Regions from separate parts of the Luteibacter rhizovicinus DSM 16549 genome, predicted to be linked through region 3. Evidence: predicted binding sites of a transcription regulator. Region 3 holds the regulator's gene; each other region holds the start of a gene.
What was found. Region 3 encodes sigma-54, which starts transcription at its own class of promoters, with help from an activator protein. Its sites were predicted from a motif close to TGGCACGNGCNTTGC; they were not measured.
Positions count from the first base shown of each region.

Region 1: BJI69_RS01970 (flagellar basal body-associated FliL family protein) is a predicted target of sigma-54. The motif match lies at 2,063-2,077, and genes of this name have one in related genera.
Region 2: flgB (flagellar basal body rod protein FlgB) is a predicted target of sigma-54. The motif match lies at 3,305-3,319, and genes of this name have one in related genera.

Region 1 covers NZ_CP017480.1:416,605-423,050, forward strand. Annotated here, with positions in the region: gene fliN (flagellar motor switch protein FliN) at 1-197, opposite strand, end outside; gene fliM (flagellar motor switch protein FliM) at 467-1,489, opposite strand; gene BJI69_RS01970 (flagellar basal body-associated FliL family protein) at 1,505-1,999, opposite strand; gene BJI69_RS01975 (flagellar hook-length control protein FliK) at 2,198-3,340, opposite strand; gene fliJ (flagellar export protein FliJ) at 3,390-3,824, opposite strand; gene fliI (flagellar protein export ATPase FliI) at 3,824-5,185, opposite strand; gene BJI69_RS01990 (FliH/SctL family protein) at 5,182-5,823, opposite strand; gene fliG (flagellar motor switch protein FliG) at 5,823-6,446, opposite strand, start outside.
Region 2 covers NZ_CP017480.1:439,068-445,513, forward strand. Annotated here, with positions in the region: gene flgF (flagellar basal-body rod protein FlgF) at 1-465, opposite strand, end outside; gene flgE (flagellar hook protein FlgE) at 532-1,758, opposite strand; gene BJI69_RS02080 (flagellar hook assembly protein FlgD) at 1,780-2,427, opposite strand; gene flgC (flagellar basal body rod protein FlgC) at 2,437-2,850, opposite strand; gene flgB (flagellar basal body rod protein FlgB) at 2,847-3,266, opposite strand; gene BJI69_RS02095 (chemotaxis protein) at 4,107-5,024, opposite strand; gene BJI69_RS22710 (methyl-accepting chemotaxis protein) at 5,175-6,446, shown strand, end outside.
Region 3 covers NZ_CP017480.1:2,584,854-2,591,299, forward strand. Annotated here, with positions in the region: gene ptsP (phosphoenolpyruvate--protein phosphotransferase) at 1-500, opposite strand, end outside; gene BJI69_RS11655 (HPr family phosphocarrier protein) at 504-773, opposite strand; gene BJI69_RS11660 (PTS sugar transporter subunit IIA) at 766-1,158, opposite strand; gene rapZ (RNase adapter RapZ) at 1,198-2,079, opposite strand; gene hprK (HPr(Ser) kinase/phosphatase) at 2,100-3,002, opposite strand; gene hpf (ribosome hibernation-promoting factor, HPF/YfiA family) at 3,128-3,478, opposite strand; gene BJI69_RS11680 (RNA polymerase factor sigma-54) at 3,596-5,077, opposite strand; gene lptB (LPS export ABC transporter ATP-binding protein) at 5,177-5,896, opposite strand; gene lptA (lipopolysaccharide transport periplasmic protein LptA) at 5,901-6,446, opposite strand, start outside.

The sequences.
Region 1 (6,446 bases), 2.2 Mb from region 3:
ACTTCGCCGTGGGCGACCAGGGTGCCGTTGACGAAGACGTCGAGCGGCTCACCCGCGGCGCGATCGAGCTCGACCACCGAGCCCTGGTTCAGCTGCAGCAGGTTGCGAATGCTGATCTTGGTGCGACCGACCTCCATCGCCATCGTGACCGGCACGTCCAGGATGACGTCGAGGTTGACCTCGGCGCCCAGGCCCATCGACTTGTGCAGGCTCGCCTCGTTGGCGCCTTCGATCTCTTCGAGCGTGGTCGGTTCGTTCATGTCGGTTCCGGTGATCGCGTTGCTGGGGTATGTACCCCCTGAAGCAAACGGCGTGCCATGGATTCGGCGACCGGATGACGGTGAATTTTTTGTGTTTTTTCAGGTGGTTGGCGGGGCACCGCCGCTCACCCTTGCCGACCGGAAACCGTCACTTGTCGGAAAGCTGACGCGTGACGGCAGTTGCGTGCGGTGACGGTCAGTTGACGTCACACCAGCTCAGGCATTGGCTCGGTCGTGGTGATCGGCATGGCCTTGGTCTCGCCGCGCTTGCGCATCAGCGAATCGAACTGGATGGCCTTGTTGCCGTTGGAGTTGGCCATGCGGCCACGGAAGATCGGCACGTCCTCGGCGAAGATCGTGGCGAACTCCGGCAGGCTGATCGGAATGACATCGCCCTTGCGCAGGTGCAGGAAGTCGCCGATGGTCAGGCGCGCCTCGGCCAGCATGGAGGTCACCTCCACTTCCGCATCGAGGATTTCCTCGTGCAGGTTCTGGATCCAGCGCTCGTCGCGCTCGGCCCGGTCACTCTGCACGCCGGCATCGAGCAACTCGCGGATCGGCTCGACCATCGAATACGGCAGGGTCAGGTGCACTTCGCCGCCGCCGCCGTCGAGCTCGATATGGAAACGCGAGACGACCACCGTCTCCGTCGGGCTGACGATGTTCGCGAACTGCGGATTGATCTCGGAGTTGAGAAACTCGAACTGCATCTTCAGTACAGGCGCCCAGGCTTCGGCCATGGCCGTGAAGGCTTCCTGCAGCACGATCTGGATCACGCGGTTCTCGGTCGGGGTAAAGTCCCGACCTTCGATACGTGCGTGATAGCGGCCATCGCCACCGAAGAAATTGTCGATGACGGTGAACACCAGGCGCGGCTCGAACACCATCAGCGCGGTGCCGCGAAGCGGCTTGATGCGGATCAGGTTGAGGTTGCTCGGCACGGCCAGCGAGTGTACGTACTCGTTGAACTTGGTCATCTTCACACCAAGCACCGAGACTTCGCAGGACTTGCGCAACACGTTGAACAGGTTGGCGCGGAAATAACGGGCGAAACGGTCGTTGACCATTTCCAGGGTCGGCAGGCGTCCGCGGACGATCCGGTCCTGCTGGGTGAAGTCGTAGTCGTGAATGCCACCGGGCGGCGGAAGCTCGATCTCGGTTTCGACCGCACCGCCTTCCACGCCCGCCAGGAGGGCGTCGATTTCTTCCTGGGTAAGGATGTCACTCATGGCCGAAGCGTCCCGTCACTGCATGATGAAGCTGGTGAAATAGACCGCGTCCACACCGGGACGGCCAATCTTTTCCTTGAGCACGCGCTGGATTTCGCCCAGCGCGGCGGCCTGCAGCTTCTGCTTGCCCTTCACGTCGGACAGCGACTTGATGTCCTGCGCGGAGAACAGCATCAGCAGCGCGTTACGGATCTCCGGATCGGCTTCCTTGGCCGCGGCGATGGCTTCCGGGTCGTGGGACATCACGTTGACGCCGACCTGCAGAAAACGTAGGGCGGTGTCGTCCTGGAAGTTAACGACGAAGGCCGGATCCAGCTGCAGATAAACGGCCGGCTTGGACTTGGCGATTTCCGCCGCGTCGCCCCCCGCCTTGCCGTGACCGCCCTTCATCAGGACGTAGCCACCCGCGCCGCCGGCAACGAGCACGACCAGCGCGGCGATGAGCACGAGTCCGCCCTTGCCCTTTTTCTTGGGAGCGCCTTCGGCGGGATCTTTGGGTGCTGCAGCCATGCGTGGAACCTCTGGAATGCGAATACGTAGATGGTCTTGCCCGTGGGGCTTACGGGTATTGTTGCAAGCGACGTGCCATCTGCGTCATCCGTATCCCGGATGGAAAGATGGCGCTGTGACGTGGTTCTCGATGCGACAGGGATGGCAGTGAGCGAGGCGATAATTTGACGCCTGCCGACATCCCGTCACCGAACGGCGTCACGCCACCTCGTCGACCAGGCTGCGGGAAACACGTGAGGTCGCGACCACGTCGGTTGCTGCCTTGTCGTCGGCCATGGCCGCGCCCTGCCCGCCCGGTCCATTGCCCTGCCCCGGATTCTGTCCCGGATCGCGCTGGCCGACATTGGTCTCGCCCAGGGACAAGCCGTGGTGGGCAAGCATGGTGTCGAGCTGCGACAACGTCTGCTGCACGGCATGCACGGCTGCCGGGTGCTGGGCGAGGATGGCCACGTTGACCTTCCCGCCATCCATGCTCACGTGGACATCCATGCTGCCGAGCTCTTCCGGATGCAGCTTGATGCGTGCCGACTTGACGTCGCCCGAGCCCATCCACGCGATCTGCTCACCCAGCTCCTGGCCGAACTGCGGCGATGTGGCGGCCTGCGTGGCCTGGACCTGCACGGCGGGAGCGGCCACGCCATTCATGGCCGGCGCGTGCATCAGGGGCATGGGGCTGGTCTTCGCCAGATCGATCGCCGGCGCATCGTCCTTGCTCGCCGGCAGATCGCCACCCTGGGCGGCGAGCAGGCTGGCGAAAGGCGAGGCGGTAGCTGCCGCAACGGGTGCCGCTGCCGGCATGGCGTCCATGGCAGGCAGGCCCGTAGACGCATCGTCCTTCGCGGCAACCGTCGTGTTCGCTGCGGCGCCTGCACCGGGTGTCGGAGCCGCACCGGCCATCGCACCCAGGGCATCGCCCAGCTTGCCGACCGCCGTCGTCGCCACAGCGACGGCCTTTCCTGCCAGCTCGCCAACCTTCGGCGGCACGCCGATCAAAGCGAGCACGCTGGTGGCAAGCGATGTGTCGCCATCGGTCGTATCGTCTTTCTTCGTTGTGTCGTCGTCGGGCTTCTTATCAGACGCCTGCGCCGACGTCGGCTTGTCGGGGCCTGCATCCTTCGCCGCGGACGAACTGCTGGACGTTGTCGAACCCTGGTCCGACGACGAGTCCTTGGTCTTGCGCGCATCGGCATGCGCCGCGTCCATTGCCGCGTCGAAGCGCTTGTTCGACGCCGTGTCGTCATTCGCCTTGCCGGGAACCGACGAAGCGGCAGCGCCGGCGACGGGCGATGCGGCGGGGGTAACCGGGCGGGCGACATTGAGGGCAAGCGTGGCGTTGTTCATGCGGAGTACTCGATGAGGTCGTTCGGGAGGCGGCGGACGCACGCAGGCGTCATGCCTCGCTCCGGGGATTTCGGCGGTATTGCGAGCGTTCGTCAGCCTGCGCCTGCTCGCGGCGATCGTCCGACTTGCGCTCCTGCTCGCGATACTTCGTGGTCACCGAGTCCAGCGCCTTCGCGCGGCCCCGTGCGTCGGTCCACAAGCCACGCGCGTGCTCCAGCGCCTGCTCGCGACGCTGTACCTCGCCCAGCTGCTGGACGATGGCCATGTCGATCTTCTGCAGGAACTGCTGGCGATTGAGCAGGGCGGCGATGCCGATGCCGTCGGGCATCTCGGCGTATTCGTTACGGTATCGGCGCAGCTCGACGAGTTGATGCTCGGCATCGGCCAGGGCACGCTGCTGCGTGGCGAGCACACGCACCGCGTCCTCGGCCTTCTCTTCGGCGAGATCGACGACGGGTTGCAGGCGGTCGGCACGGGAGGGCATCAGCCGGCCTTCGTCGTGTCAGCGAGGCCGGATTCGGCGTCGGCGAGATTCACCGGCTCGTCGGTTTCCTGCTGCAGGAAGGCCGACAGCCGCGGGTAGAGTGCGATGGCTTCGTCCGTGCGCGGGTCGCTGCCTTTCTGGTACGCGCCCACCGCGATGAGGTCGCGCTGCTGACGGTAGGCCGAATAGACCTGGCGGAACCGCTGGGCGGAGCGCATGTGTTCCTTGCTGACCACGGCCGGCATCACGCGGCTGATCGATGCCTCGATATCGATGGCCGGGTAGTGCCCCGCCTCGGCAAGGTCGCGCGACAGCACGATGTGGCCGTCGAGAATGGCGCGGGCGGCGTCGGCGATCGGATCATGCCGGTAGTCGTCACCCTCGGTAAGCACGGTGTAGAAAGCCGTGATGGACCCTCGACCCTCGGCGTCGTTGCCGGCGCGCTCGACGAGCGCGGGAAGCATCGCGAACACGGAGGGTGGGTAGCCCTTGGTGGCCGGCGGCTCGCCGATGGCCAGTGCAATCTCGCGCTGTGCCTGGGCATAGCGTGTGAGCGAGTCCATCAGCAGGAGAACGCGCAGGCCCTGGTCACGAAAATGTTCGGCCACTGCCGTGGCGACTTGCGCCCCACGCAGTCGGCTCAACGGCGGCGCATCCGCCGGCGCGGCGACGACCACGGCACGGCGACGCCCTTCTTCGCCCAGCGTGTGATCGACGAATTCCTTGACCTCACGACCGCGCTCACCGATCAGGCCGACCACAACGACATCGGCGTCGGTAAAGCGGGTCATCATGCCCATCAGCGTGGACTTACCCACGCCCGAGCCGGCGAACAGACCGATACGCTGGCCACGACCGACGGTGAGTAGCGAATTGATCGCCCGGACGCCAACATCGAGCGGCGTGTCGATCGGACGACGCATCATGGGATTGATCGGATCGCGGCGCAGGGGCGCGCGTTCCCGGGCCAGCAGCGGGCCCAGGCCATCGAGCGGCGCGCCATCGGGACCGATGACACGACCCAGCAGCGAGTCGCCCACCGGGACACCGGAGACGGCGGCCACCGGCGTCACGCGCGCATTGGGCAGCACGCCATGCATTTCACCCGTGGGCATCAGCAGCAGACGTCCATCGGAAAAGCCGACCACCTCGGTTTCGAGCTGCCTGCCGTCGGCACCGGCGACCATGCAACGGGCGCCAACGGGCGCCTCGCAGCCGACGGCTTCGAGCGTGAGGCCAACGACCCGGCGCAACTTGCCCTCCGCCTGCAGCGGCCGCACGCGCTCGGCGTTCGCACGCTGGGCGGCGAGCGATTCGCGCCAGTGCGCGATGCGGGCGGCGGTGTGGCTATCGGCACTCACGAGGGATCGACCTGCCCTTCGAGCACGCTGTCGATCACCGCCGCCAGGCGCGTGCGGACGCGCGCATCGAGTCGTGACTGCTCGCTCTCCAGGCGCACGTCGCCGCGCTCCAGAGTGGCATCGTCGACGACGCTGCCTTCATGGTCGACGCCGACGCGATGCTCGCGAACGAGCGCCGCATCGGCGGGATGGAGGTGGATCTTGAGGTGACGCGAGGCCGCTGGCAGCGCATCGACCGCCTGGCGGACGACGTCGAGGATTTTTTCCGGCTGCGTGGCGATTTCATAACCCAGCACGCGCTCGGCGATGACGGTCGCCAACACGGCGAGGTCACCGGCGACATCATGATCCAGCTCGGCGAACGGACGCTCGACCGCGGCGAACAAGGCATCCAGACGAGCCACCTGCTCGGCAAGCTCGCGCCGGGCCATCGCACGGCCCTCGGCGAGTCCGCCATTGAAGCCTTCTTCGCGCGCCTGGCGTTCGATCGCCTCGATCTCGGCAACGGTCGGCCGATGCGGGCCTTCGTCCTCGACTTCCGCACGCGCAACATGGGGATCCGGGCCACCGACGACAGGCAACTCCCAGCGTTCGAACTGGTCGACGCGTTCGCGGGCGAGGATCGAGGTAAGGCTCATCAGACGAATTCTTCCCCGCCACCGGCGAGATTGATCTGGCCCGCATCAGCGAGACGCCGCGCCGTGGCCAGGACTTCCTTCTGCGCCGCATCGACCTCGGAGAGCCGAACCGGACCCTTGACCTCGAGGTCGTCGCGCAGCATGTCGGCGGCGCGCTTGGACATGTTGGCGAAAATCTTCTCTCGAATGGCCGTCTCCGCACCCTTGAGGGCGGTGATCAGGCGTGCCGAAGGGACCTCGCGCAGCAGCGTCTGCATGCTGCGGTCGTCGAGATCGGCGAGGTCGTCGAAGACGAACATCAGCTCTTCGATGCGCTCGCCGAGGCCGGTGTCGATGCCGCGGATCGAGGCCATCAGCTCGGCTTCGCGCGAGGTTTCCATCGCGTTGAGGATGTCCGCCGCGGCCTTGAGGCCACCGACGCTGGCCGACTTCAGCTTGTTGGAGTTGCCGGAGAACTGGCGTTCCATGATTTCGTCCAGCTCGTTCAGCGCATGCGGCTGCACGCCATCGAGCGTGGCGATGCGCATGACGACGTCGCTGCGCGTACGTGCCGGCAGGTAACCGATCACTTCGGCGGCCTGGTCGGCCTCGAGGTGGGCCATCACCAGCGCGATGATCTGCGG
Region 2 (6,446 bases), 2.1 Mb from region 3:
GGTGGCCGGGGACTCACCGAGCGGAACGACGGAAATCGTGCCGTCGGAACCGATCTTCACGCTGGAAGCCTGGGGAATCGTGATCGGACCGCCGCCGCCCATGACGGCGTTGCCACGCGCGTCCGTCAACAAACCGTCGGCGTTGATCCGCAGGTTGCCCGCACGGGTATAACCTTCGTTGCCGTCCGCGCCCTGAACCGCGATCCAGCCGTCGCCCTGCACCGAGACGTCCAGATCGTTACCGGTCTGCATCTGCGCGCCGGCGGTGGTATCCCAACCGGTGCCCTGGGCCACGCCGTTGATACGCGTCTGCATGCCGTCGCCCTGCACGGGCAGGCTCTGGAACGCCGACAACTCCGCCTTGAAGCCGGTGGTATTGGCGTTGGCGAGGTTGTGTGCCACTTCGTCCTGCGCGCGCATGATCTGCGTGGCGCCGGTCATCGCGACATATACGGAACGATCCATGGCGGAATCCCTGTTCGACGGCGGAAGCGTGCGTGCGCGACCCGAAGGCCGCGCACGCGGCCACGCTTAGTTGCGGATGTTGATGATGGTCTGGGTCAGCGTGTTGTCGGTCGAGATGACCTGGGCGTTGGCCTGGTAGTTGCGCTGCGCCTTGATCATGTTGACCAGCTGCGCGGTCAGGTCGGCCGTGTTGGACGCCTCGAGCGAACCGGACTGGATCGTTCCGAGACCGCCTGCATTGGCCGTGCCGCGGATCGGCTGACCCGATTCCGACGACGGCGCCCAGTTGGTGTCGTTGAGCTGACGCAGGCCCTGGTCGTTGGCGAACGTGGCGATGGCGAGTTGGCCGAGCGGCACGCTCGCGCCGTTGGAATACTTCGCCGAGACCGTACCGTCCTTGGCCACGTCGATGTTGGAGAACGTGCCGGCGGCGTAGCCGTCGTTCGACACCGCGGTGGTCGAGGAGCTGTCACCGAACTGGGTGACCTTGGTCATGTCGATGCTGAGGTTCAGCGGCGTCGCGCCCGGGTTGGGCGAAACCGCGCCGAAGTTGAGCTTGCCGCCGGCAGGGGTGAGGATCGCACCGCCCGCGCTGAAGGTCATCTGCTGAGCGGTACCGACCTGGGTACCGTCGACCGTCATGTTGGCGCTCCACGTGTTCGGATTGGTCGCATCCTTCGTGTAGTACACGTTGACCGTGTGCGACGCGCCGAGGGAATCGTAGGCCTGGAACGTGGAGAGCGTGTTGTAGGTCTTGTCGTTGGTCGGATCGAACGCACCGCCGGTCGGCGCCGTGGCGCTGGCGGCCAGGTTCGCGGTCAGGCCGATGTTGGTCGACGCCTTGGCGGGGCTCGACCCCGTGGTCAGCTTCAGGTCGGCCAGGCTGCTGATGTCGAAACCGCCGTTGGCGGTCGGCGGATACACCTGTACGTTCTGACCCGTCGCATTGACGACGTTGCCGTTGTCATCGGGATGGAAATTGCCGGCGCGGGTATACGAATAGCCCGAGCCGTCGCGGACGGTGAAGAAACCCGCGCCGCTGATGGCGAAGTCGTAGGAGTTGCCGGTCTGCGTCGCGGCACCGTCGCTGAACTGCTGGGCGATGTTGGTCAGGCGCACGCCGCTGCCGGCGACCTGGGCGGAAAGATTGTTGCCGGCCGCCGAGTAGACCTGCGAGAACTCGGCGCGCGAGCCCTTGAAGCCGACGGTGTTGACGTTGGCAATGTTGTTCGCGGTGACTTCCAGGTCGGAAGACGCCGCGTTGATGCCGCTTAGGGCGATATCGAATGGCATGGTGGGTTTTCCTTGCTGGAGTTACAGGATTTGCGCGATCTGACTGAGCAGGGCGCCGCCGTAGCCGGCTACCTGCACGTAGGTTCCGTCGGTACCGGAGGCACCGACGCCTTCCACCTTTCCGCGAGCGAAGGTATCGATCGCCGTGCCGCCGGAAGTTGCGGACATCTGGTAAACGCCGTCGGGCAGCTGCGTGCCGTCGTCGGACTTGCCGTCCCAGCTGAACTGGGCGAGGCCCGCGTCCGGCTGACCAAGGCTGATCGTGCGGACGACATTGCCCGCCGTATCTTTAATCTGCACGTTGACGTAGGTGCCCGAGGTACCCACGTTCACGGCGCCATTCATCGAGGAGTCCTCGAGCTTGCCAGCGGTCGACGGCACCAGCACTTCCTGGCCGACGAGCGCGGCGGCGCGCACGAACTGGTCACCGGTGAGGTTGGAGGCCAGTGAGTCGAAGGAGCTCTGCAGCTCCTGCGTGGCGGCCACCTGCGAGAACTGCGCCATCTGGGCCACCATCTGGGTGGAGTCCATCGGCTTGGTCGGATCCTGATTGGTCATCTGGGTGACCATCAGCTTGAGGAAGTCCGACTGGTTCAGCGTCTGCTGCTGCAGCTGGCCGGTCGATGACGATGAAGACGAGGAACTGTTACCGCTGACGGCGTCTACCATGAGGATTCCTTACTTGCCGAGGTCGAGCGTCTTCTGCATGAGCTGCTTGGCGCTGTTCATGACTTCGACGTTGTTCTGATAGGAGCGCGACGCGGAGATCATGTTGACCAGCTCGTCGACCGTGTTGACGTTGCTTGAATAGACATTGCCGTTGGCGTCGGCGAGCGGATTGGATGGCTCATAACGCGCCTGGATCGGGGCCTGGCTCTCGGTGATGCCGAGCGTGCGCACGCCGCCGTTTTCCATCTGCCCGTTGACCTGCTGCTGCACGGCCGAGAACAAGGGCTGCTTGGCGTGGTACGCGCCGGCTTCGCTGCTGGCCAGGCTGTCGGCGTTGGCCATGTTGCTGGCCGTGGTGTTGAGTCGGGCCGACTGGGCGGCCATGCCGGAACCGGCGACGTCGAAGATCTTGAGCAGGCTCATGAGCTGGATCCTGTGATGGCCATGCGCATGGCGTGGATCTGCGCGGTAATGAAGCTGAGCGAGGCCTGGTAGTGGATGGCGTTGGCGGCGAACTGGGCCTGTTCGACCTGGGTATCGACCGTGTTGCCGTCCATCGTGGGCTGGGTTTCCACGCGATACGCGAGCTTGTCGGCGTCGGCCGCGGCGAACGCCGGGTTGCCGCCGATATGACCTGCCTCGGTCGCCGTCATCGACAGTCCGGCGCCATCGCTGGTTCCACTGGCAGCGGTCATCGCCTTACGGAAATCGAGATCGCGTGCGAGGAAGCCCGGCGTATCGGCATTGGCCAGGTTCGACGAAATGACTTCCGCACGGCGCTGCCACAGGCCGAGGGCCTGGGCGTGGACGCCTAATAGCGGATCCGGTTTGTCGATCATGGGCATGGCCCCCTCGTGAGCTTGGCCCGAGGGGTTGAGCAAGAGCCGTGCCACGCACGACCGGGGCTTGCGGAAGGGCTTTCTGACGCCCTTTGGGGCGAATCGAGCGAAGGCTGTCGGCCGAGGCGCCGGAATTCTGGCGCCTCGGCTCGCGACTTTGGCGACGGCTGGCCGTCGTTCACGCCAGGGGCTCGGCTTCGCCGTGACTCCCTACACTTGGGCGTCTCGCGGGGAGACCTTGGTGCCCACCCTCGCTGCTCAGACAGGTCCTCCGCGTTCCGTAGCGGAAAGGCCGCTATCGCGGCCGTGTACTTATCTGGCCTACGGCCGCTGCACTTGTACGGAACTCGCCTCGAGGGTGGACACCAAGGTCTCTCACGACGATACGGTTAGCGGGAAGGCGAGCCGTTGGGGTGAATGTGGCCGCCAAGGCCAGCCGTCACCGCAATCGTGCTCGTGCGGACATCTCGCTCAGTGAGCGGCTTCGTCGCCGTGGCGCTGCCCTCGCGAAGACGATCGCGACCGTCGCGCTGGGGTTGACCGTTTGGCGATGGCAGCCAGCAACCAAAGCGGCGTTGCTTCGTCGGCTCGGCACGCACGCACCTCAAGGATGGGAAGAGTCTTCGGTGCCCACCCTCGAGGCGAGTTCCGCACAAGTGGAGCGGCCGTAGGCCAGATAGATACATGGGCCGCGCAGCGGCCTTCCTTTACGAAACGCGGAGGACCTGTCTGAGCAGCGAGGGTGGGCACCGAAGGCTCTTTGCCTCAAGCCCCCCAGCGAGGGTAGGCACCGAAGGCTCTGCGCCTCAACCTGCGCCTGCTCTTGGCTTGTACCGAAAATCAGGCCGGAAGCAGGTCCAGCACGGCGGTGGCGAGGATGTCCGGCTGGAACTTGGCGATGAACTTGTCGGCGCCGACGCGGGCCACCATCGCCTCGTTGAAGACGCCACTCAGCGAGCTGTGCAGGAGCACCTTCATATGGCGCAGCTGGGCATCCTCACGGATGGCCGTGGTCAGCGCGTAGCCGTCCATCAGGGGCATCTCGATATCGGAAACGACCAGGTCGACCCGCTCATCGACCGGACCCATCGCCATCGTGCGCAGCTTGTCGAGGCCTTCGCGCCCATCCTTGGCGATCACGCATTCCAGGTCCATCTTGCGGAACAGGTCGACCAACTGGGTGCGGGCGACCGCCGAGTCGTCGATCACCAGGATCCGGCGGTTACCCGCCTGCTGCACGTGCGCCGCCTGCTGTACACGATCGGAGAGCTGCACCAGAGGGGGCGAGACCGACGACAGCACCTGCTCGACATCCACGATGGCGAGCAGGTCGCCATCCAGCCGGGTCACCGCGTTGACGCGCGCGCCGTAGCCGAGCGCTGCCGACGGCGCCGTCAGGTTGGCGCCGTCCACGTGGACGATGCGGTCGACGTCCGAGACCAGGAAGCCCTGCACGGAGAGGTTGAACTCGGTGACGATCAGGTGCGCACTGTCGACGCTGGCCAAGGGCGGATAACCCATCGCCGCGGCGAGGTCGATGACGGGGATAGTGCTTCCGCGATAGTCGAAACTGCCCGAGACCAGGGCGTGCATGCTGGGCATCCGCTCCAGGCGCGGCCGGCGCAGCACTTCGCGAACCTTGAAGACGTTGATGCCGAACGCCTGGCGGTCGCCCAGGCGAAACAGCAGCATGGCCACGCGATTGTGGCCCGCCAGGCGGGTAAAGGTGTCCACGGTGTCGAGCAGCGGTCGGGCCATGACGTGCGAGGCATCTACAGAAGGTGTCGCCAACGGTATCGGCGGCGCTGCTGGTTTCTGTAGGCGTGCGCATGGCACGCCGATTGCATGACTCAAGTCCTGACGCTCCCGACCGATTAAGTGGAGCGACCATCCGACGAAAGCGAAATCATGACCCTCCTCTGGAGCCAGCACGTCCGCCTCCTCGCCCACGCCGCCTCCCAGGGCGATGCGGCGCGTGTTCGCGCCCTCTCCGCGCAGTACCCGGCCGCGGCCAGCGCCATGGGCGCCCTGCTCAAGCCGGCGGAACCGCGCACCGCGCCAGCGACGACCATCCAGGCGATCGAGCAGCAAGGCATGGTGCTGACGAACGCACAGGCGCTCGGTGGCACCCTGCTGGAGCTCGGCAAGGTGGTGGAAGGCGCCCGCGACACCGCCGGACGTTTGACGGATGCCAGCGCCAGGATTTCGACGGCGCTCGACCAGGCCTACGCCGGCGCCGCCGGCATGGGCGACTCGGGCAGCCAGGGCCTGGCCACGGCCGGCGACCTCGACGGCCAGCTGCGCCTGCTGCGTAGCGCCCTCTCGGGCATGAGCCGCAACCATGCGCAGTTCTCCGAATACTTCACCGCGATCCGCAAGCTGACCGCGACGGTTCAGGACATCGCCCACCAGACCAACCTCGTCGCGCTGAACGCCGCGATCGAGGCGGCACGTGCGGGTGAGGCCGGCCGCGGCTTCGCCGTGGTTGCCGACGAGGTCAAGCAACTCGCCGAGAAAACCACCCAGGCCACCGCCGAGATCGACCAGACCACCGAGGCCGTCGGCCAGTTCGCCGGCCAGCTCGATGACGCCGTGCAGAACAGCCTGCGTCGCCTGGACCAGACCCAGTCGGGTATCGCCGGCATGCAGACCTCGATGGGTCGCGTGGACGAAGCCGCCCGCGGGGCGCGCGGCAACATCGACGCAGCCCGCGAAGGCATGGGTGCGCTACAGGGCCGCATCGCGGCCATCCAGGCGACCCAGGGAACCCTCGGCCGCGTCACCAACGACGCCCGTCGCCAGGCCGACGCCGCAGCGCGCGCCGCCGTGCTTGCGCACCGCCTGGGCCTGAGCCGCCTCGAAACCGAGGGCGACCTCGACGCCGCCAGCCTCAGCCAGATGATCCGTGAAGCCAGCCAGGGCCTTCGCTTCGCCGTGGAACTCGCCTCGCGCGACCCGGCCAGCCTCGACCGTCGCTGGCTCGATACCACGCCACTCATGCGCTGCATCGACCAGTTCCGCCTGCGTCGACCGGACAGTCCGACTGAGGGCATCCGTGCCGCCGGCGAGCGATTCTCGACCCTCGCGTCGCACTACGCCATCACGCTCGGTGAAGGCCGTCATGCCGATGCCAGCCACATGGTCGCCGAGCTCAACAGGGAACTGGACGCGATCACCCAG
Region 3 (6,446 bases):
GTATCGCTGACCACGATCTCGCCGACGCGTGCGGCGAGCTTGCGCTCTTCGCGGCTGGATTGCTGGAGCAGGGCGGACATGACGCGGCCGATCACCTGGTCGATGTCTTCGCCGCGACTCTTCAGGTAGGGGTCGTTCATCGCATCGAACACCGCGGCGAGGCGGTCGCGCTGCATCTTCAGCGCGGCGCTTGCGGTGTAGTGGCCGACGGAAACCAGTTCGTCCAGGCCGCGGAGCAATTCTTCGTCGTCGAGGAGGAGGCTATGGGCGTCGATAAAGTCGCCGACCTCCCTCGCCAGTGCGCCGTGCAACTTGCCACGTAGTTCACGCAGTTCCGTGCGTGCGCTGTCGATGGCCTTGTGCAGGCGGTCGATCTCGGGCGCGATCTCCGCGTCCTCGAGCATGCGCGTGTCGACCGCATAGATACTCGGCTGGACCAGGCGTGCGCGACCGAGGGCCATGCCCCGGGCGGCTTGCGTGCCGGTCAGCACGACTCTCATCGGTCAGGCACCCTCGTCGAACTTGCGGTCGAACAATTCGACCACGGCCGCCAACGCGGCTTCTTCGTCCTCGCCCTCGGCGCGCACGCCCAGGGCGGTGCCCATGCCGGCGGCCAGCATCATCACCCCCATGATGCTCTGGGCATTGACCTCACGACCCTTGCTGACGATCCAGACGGTCGATTTGAAGCTGGAAACCAGCTGGACGAGTTTGGCTGAGGCGCGTGCGTGCAGGCCCAGCCGGTTGGATACCACGATGTCCCGTTCAAGCATGGTCGATGAAGATCCCTCCGCGACCGCCACTGGCCGCGATTTCGGTCAGTTCGGTCAGCGATTTGTCCGAATAGTTGAGCACGCGCAGCAGCATCGGCAGGTTGAGTCCCGAAACGCAGCGCAGGTGCACGCCCAGTTCGCTCAGGGAAAGACCGATATTGCACGGCGTCGCGCCGTAAAGGTCGGCGAGGACGAGAACGCCGTCGCCATGGTCGAGGTCGCGGGCGTGCTTCGCGGTTAGCGTGCGCATGACGTCGGGATCCGCACTGGGCGGCACTTCCACGGCGTCCACATCCATCGGCAGCCTGGGCATGACATGGCGTGCCGCGGAGATCAGCGCCTTGCCGACCGCTTCGTGGGTCATGAGGAGGACGCCGACGCTCATCGCCCGGACGCTCGGTAATGCTTGGGCTGGGTCATGGCGTTATTCGAGCTCACGATGAAATGTCAGTACGTTGCCGCGTTCCGAGCGGAAATGCTGGGCCAGCTTCTCGACGAGGTAGACCGAGCGATGGCGCCCGCCCGTGCAACCGATCGAAACGGTCACGTAGCTGCGATCCTCCCCTTCGAAGCGTGGCAACCACGTTTCCAGCCAGCGAGTCACGTCGGCATAGTATTCGCCTACGAGGGGGTTCGCGTCGAGAAATTCCCTCACGGGCTGGTCCTTGCCCGAGAAGGGGCGCAGGCGTGGGTCCCAGTGCGGGTTGGGCAGACAGCGGGCGTCGAAGACGAAATCGGCGTCCGAGGGCAGGCCGCGGCGGTAGGCGAACGATTCGAACAACAGGGTGGTGCCGTCGGAGGCGGCCGCGTAGCCGGTGGCAAACAGGCGGCGTAGCTGGTGGACGTTGAGGTCGCTGGAGTCGATGACCTTCTCGGCGATCGCGATCAGCGGCCGGAGCAGCTTGCGCTCCTGGGCGATCGAATCGGCCAGGGAAAGCTTTTCGGCGGCCAGCGGATGACGGCGGCGGGTTTCCGAGTAGCGCTTGATCAGTACGTCGTCGCGGCTGTCGAGGAAGATCAGGTGCACGTGCACACCGGCCATCGACAGTTCGGAGAGGACGTGGGGCATGCGCGAGAGGTCGACGCGGCGATTGCGCACGTCCACGCCCACGGCGATACGCCGGCGCGGGCCATGCTCGCCCTGGCTTACGGCCGCGACCAGCTGCGGGATGAGCTCGGCGGGCATGTTGTCCACGCAATAGAACTCGAGATCCTCCAGGGCGCGCAACGCGACCGTCTTGCCACCACCGGACATGCCGGTGAGGACGATCAGGTGGATGGCATCGGGCTCGACGATCGGGCTCATGACTTCATCGGTCACGGGGGTCACCACGGTGGCAGCCGGCGCATCTGGTGCGCCTGGCGGTCGATGAAGGTCTGCGCGGGGTCGATGCCCTTGCTCTTGAGGACGTGGCTACGCACGGCCGCCTCGACGAGAACAGCGAGGTTGCGGCCCGGCGCGACGGGAATGGTGATCTTGGGGACGTCCACGTCGAGCACATTACGCCGACTGACGTCGCCGGTGAGGCGGGTCATCGCATCCGTCTCTTCGCCGACCAGCATGGGCTTGAGGTGGATGACCAGGCGGAGGTACTTCGAGGGCTTCACCGCGGTATGGCCGAACATCTCGCGGATGTTCAACACGCCGAGACCGCGTACCTCGAGCAGGTCCTGGAGCAGATCGGGGCAGGCGCCGTCGATGACGTCGGGCGCGATCAGGGTGAATTCGGTGGCGTCGTCGGCGACCAGGCGATGACCACGGCTGACCAGCTCCAGCGCCAGCTCGCTCTTGCCGGAACCGGGTTCACCGGTGATCAGCACGCCGATCGAAAACACCTCGAGGAACACGCCGTGCAGGGTGACCCTCGGCGCGAGCGTGCGCGCCAGGTGGTATTGCAGGTAGGTGAGCAGCTCATGACCGCGGCGGGTGCTCTGCCACAGCGGGGTATCGGTTTCCTCGGCGACTTCGCGCAGATCCGAGGGAATCGCTTGATCCTTGGTGACGATGAGCGCCGCCGGCTGGTAGGCGGCGATCTTGTGGATCGCCTCCCAGCGCTGGCGCGGCTCCAGGCCGTCGAGGAAGTTGAGTTCCTCGGTGCCGATGATCTGCACCTTGTTCGGGTAGATCACGTTCAGGTAACCGACCAGGGACGGCCGGCGACTTTGCTTGGCGTTGGGTTCGAGCACGCGCGATTCGCCGCGCATGCCTGCGGCCCAACGCAGCGCCATGCGCTCGTGTACTCCGTCGAAGAGTTGTCTGGCGGTCAGCCGGTCCACGCTGGATCCCTTGAAATGGCGAAGCCGGCGCGAGGGCGCCGGCTGGGGCTATTGTGCCATCAAGCGTGGACGGGGGTTCAGGGAGCGGCGACGCGAGCGTCGCGACCCTCGGCGTTGTGGTGATCCTTGAGCTTTTCCTTGTGCTTCTTCAGCTGGTCGGCAAGCTTGGCGATCATCGCGTCGATGGCTTTGTGCAGGGCATCGGGCTTCTTTTCATCTTCGAGGCTGGCCACGCCGTCGGCGTGGAGACGGACGCCGGCACAATGGAGCGTGCCGCCGGCCTTGTGCTCGTTCTTGTCGACGGAAAGGACCACGTCGAGGGCGGTGATGTTGTCGAAAAGGCGTTCGAAGCGGCTGATTTGCTGTTCCACGCGCTCGCGCAGGGCAGGGGTGGGATGGATGTGCTGGCCGCTGATCTGGATTTGCATGACGCCTCCTTCTTGCTGAGGGTGCCGCCTTGGTGGCGACGAGTGCGGAACGACGGAGTGCCGTTCCTCAAGCCTGAAATGGTGTGACCGTGGACCTCCGTGAGGGTTCCCCGCGCCTCAACTGGCGCGGACACGTTCGCTGGAGCTGGGGATGCGCAGGGCTTCCCGGTACTTGGCTACCGTACGGCGGGCTACCTGAATTCCGCGTCGATGGAGTTCCTCGGCCAGGGCCTGGTCGGACAGCGGGCGCCGCGCGTCCTCGCCCGTGATGAGCTTGCGGAGCATGGCCTGGATCGCGGTGGCCGAGGCGCTGCCGCCGTCCTCCGTGGCCACGCCACTGGAGAAGAAGTGCTTCAGTTCGAAGGTACCGCGCGGCGTGTGCATGTACTTGCGCGTAGTGACCCGGGAAATGGTCGATTCGTGCATGCCGACCTCCTCCGCCACCTCGCGCAGGACCAGCGGATGCATCGCCTCCGGGCCGTAGTCGAGGAAGGCGCTTTGCCGGCGGACGATCACGTCGGCCACCTTGGTCAGCGTCTCGGCGCGCGACTGCAGGCTCTTCAGCAGCCAGCGGGCTTCCTGTAGCTGGCCCTTCATCCAGGTGGCGTCGTCGCCGCGGGCGCGAGCGATGAGGTTGCAGTAGTGCTGGTTGAGGCCCAGCCGGGGCTGGGCATCGGGATTGAGGCTGACCTGCCAGCGGCCGTTTTCGCGGCGCGCGTAGACGTCGGGGGCGACGTATTCCACGGGCGTGGCGTCCAGGGCGGAGCCGGGGCGCGGATCGAGGCTGCGGATCAGGGCGGCCGCGGCGGCGACGTCTTCCTCGGCGGCCTTGAGCTTGCGGGCGATCTTGGCCGCGTCGTTGCGCGCCAGGAGCTCGAGCTCATCGGTGACCACGCGGATGGCAAGGTCGCGATGCGGCGTATCCAGGGCGAACTGCGACAGCTGGCAGAGCAGGCAGTCACGCAGGTCCAGGCTGGCGATGCCCGTGGGGTCGAAGCGCTGCACGCGCTGGCGCACGCGCTCGATCTCCTCGGCGCTGGCATGCAGCTCGGCCGGCAGGGCGGCTTCGACGGCCTCGACGCCGTCACGCAGATAACCGTCCTCGTCCAGCGCGTGGATGATCGCGGTAGCGATGGCGTGGTCGCGCGGCGAGAACTGGGACAGGTTGAGCTGCCACTCGAGGTGTTGCTGGAGGCTTTCGGGAGCGGCGTTCTGCGGTTCGAAGCCGTCCTCGTCGCCGCTGCCGGAGCGCGAAGGCGCACCGGCGTAGTCGCCGGCTTCGCCGTGGAAGCGATCGTCGTCCCACTCGGGAGCGAGCTCCTCCGAGGGGGTCGCGGTCGACTCTTCCTCGGCCTTGGAGGTCTTGGCGGGTGGTTCGTCGCGTGCCGGGAAGTCGGGGCCGTCGTAGTCGCCTTCTTCGGGCAACTCGGCCTCCGCTTCGGCATCCTCGGCGAACTCGAGCAGGGGGTTGCTTTCCGCGATCTGGCGGAGCTCGGCCTCGAGCTCCAGCTGCGACAACTGAAGCAGGCGGATGGCCTGCTGCAGCTGGGGCGTCAGCGTGAGCTGCTGATGCAGGCGAAACTGAAGTCCGGGTTTCATGCCTTGGATGCGTGAGGTGTCGAATCCATCGTAACCCCTTGCGACCTTTCCAAACCAGCATTCCGGTGAGCCAGGCCCACCGGCCGAATAGGCAATACGTCAGATACGGAATTCACGGCCCAGGTATACCTCACGCACCTTCTCGTCGGCGAGGATGTGCTGGGGCGTACCCCGGGACAGGACTTCGCCGTCATTGAGAATATACGCGCGGTCGCAGATGCCGAGCGTCTCACGGACGTTGTGATCGGTGATCAGCACGCCGATGCCGCGTTCCTTCAGGTGGCGGACGATGCGCTGGATCTCGCCGACCGAAATCGGATCGACGCCGGCGAAGGGTTCGTCCAGCAGCATGTAGCGCGGGCGCGCGGCCAGCGCACGGGCGATTTCCACGCGCCGACGTTCGCCACCGGACAGGCTGATGCCCTTCTGTTCCGCGATGTGGGCGATTTTCAGCTCGTCGAGCAGGCTTTCCAGCTCCTCTTCACGCTGCCGGCTGGTCATGTTGTCGCGCAGTTCGAGCACGGCCAGGATGTTGTCCGACACGCTGAGGCGGCGGAACACCGAGGCTTCCTGTGGCAGGTAGCCGATGCCGAGCTTGGCGCGGGCGTGCATGGGCAGGCCGGTGATGTCCTGCTGGTCGAGCTTGATCGAGCCGGCATCGGCCTGGATCAGGCCGACCACCATGTAGAAACAGGTGGTCTTGCCGGCGCCGTTGGGGCCAAGTAGCCCGACGACTTCACCTTCCCGGATGGAGAAGGCGAAATCACGGACTACCTGGCGGGCGCGAAAGCGCTTCTGCAGGCCTTGGGCTGAAAGCATCGGGTCAGGGCTTCTTCGGCTGGGGCGGCTTGGCGGCCGGCGGTGTGGCGGGTGCGGCCGGAGCCGCGCCCGGGGGCGGGTTCTTCGGCTGGAAGACCATGTGCACGGGCTGCGGGCCGTTGCTCTCGCCCGTCATGGTGCTGTTGGTCGTGTTGTAGGTGATCTTGTCGCCGTCGCTCTGGTTGAGCTTGCTCTTGTCGGCGCCATCGGTCTGCTTGTCGACATGCGCATTGCCGGTGAGCACGGCGATGCCGTTGCCGCTGTTGGCGGGGTCTTCCGGCTTGTAATCGATGTTGCTGGCGTGGCCCCGCATCAGCAGGTCCTGGTCGTCCAGCTGCTGCACCGTGGCCGGGCTACCGTCGATGATGACGCGGATGATCTGGTTGTCGGCGTCGAGGTAGCCGGTCGCCTTGTCGCCGGTGATCTTCAGCGTGCCCTGGGTCAGCAGCACGTTGCCGGTCCAGATCACCTTGCCCGGCTGGGTGCTGTTCGCCTGCTGCTGGGTGCCGTCGAACGACTTCGAGGTGACGTTGGTTGGCTGCGTGCGATC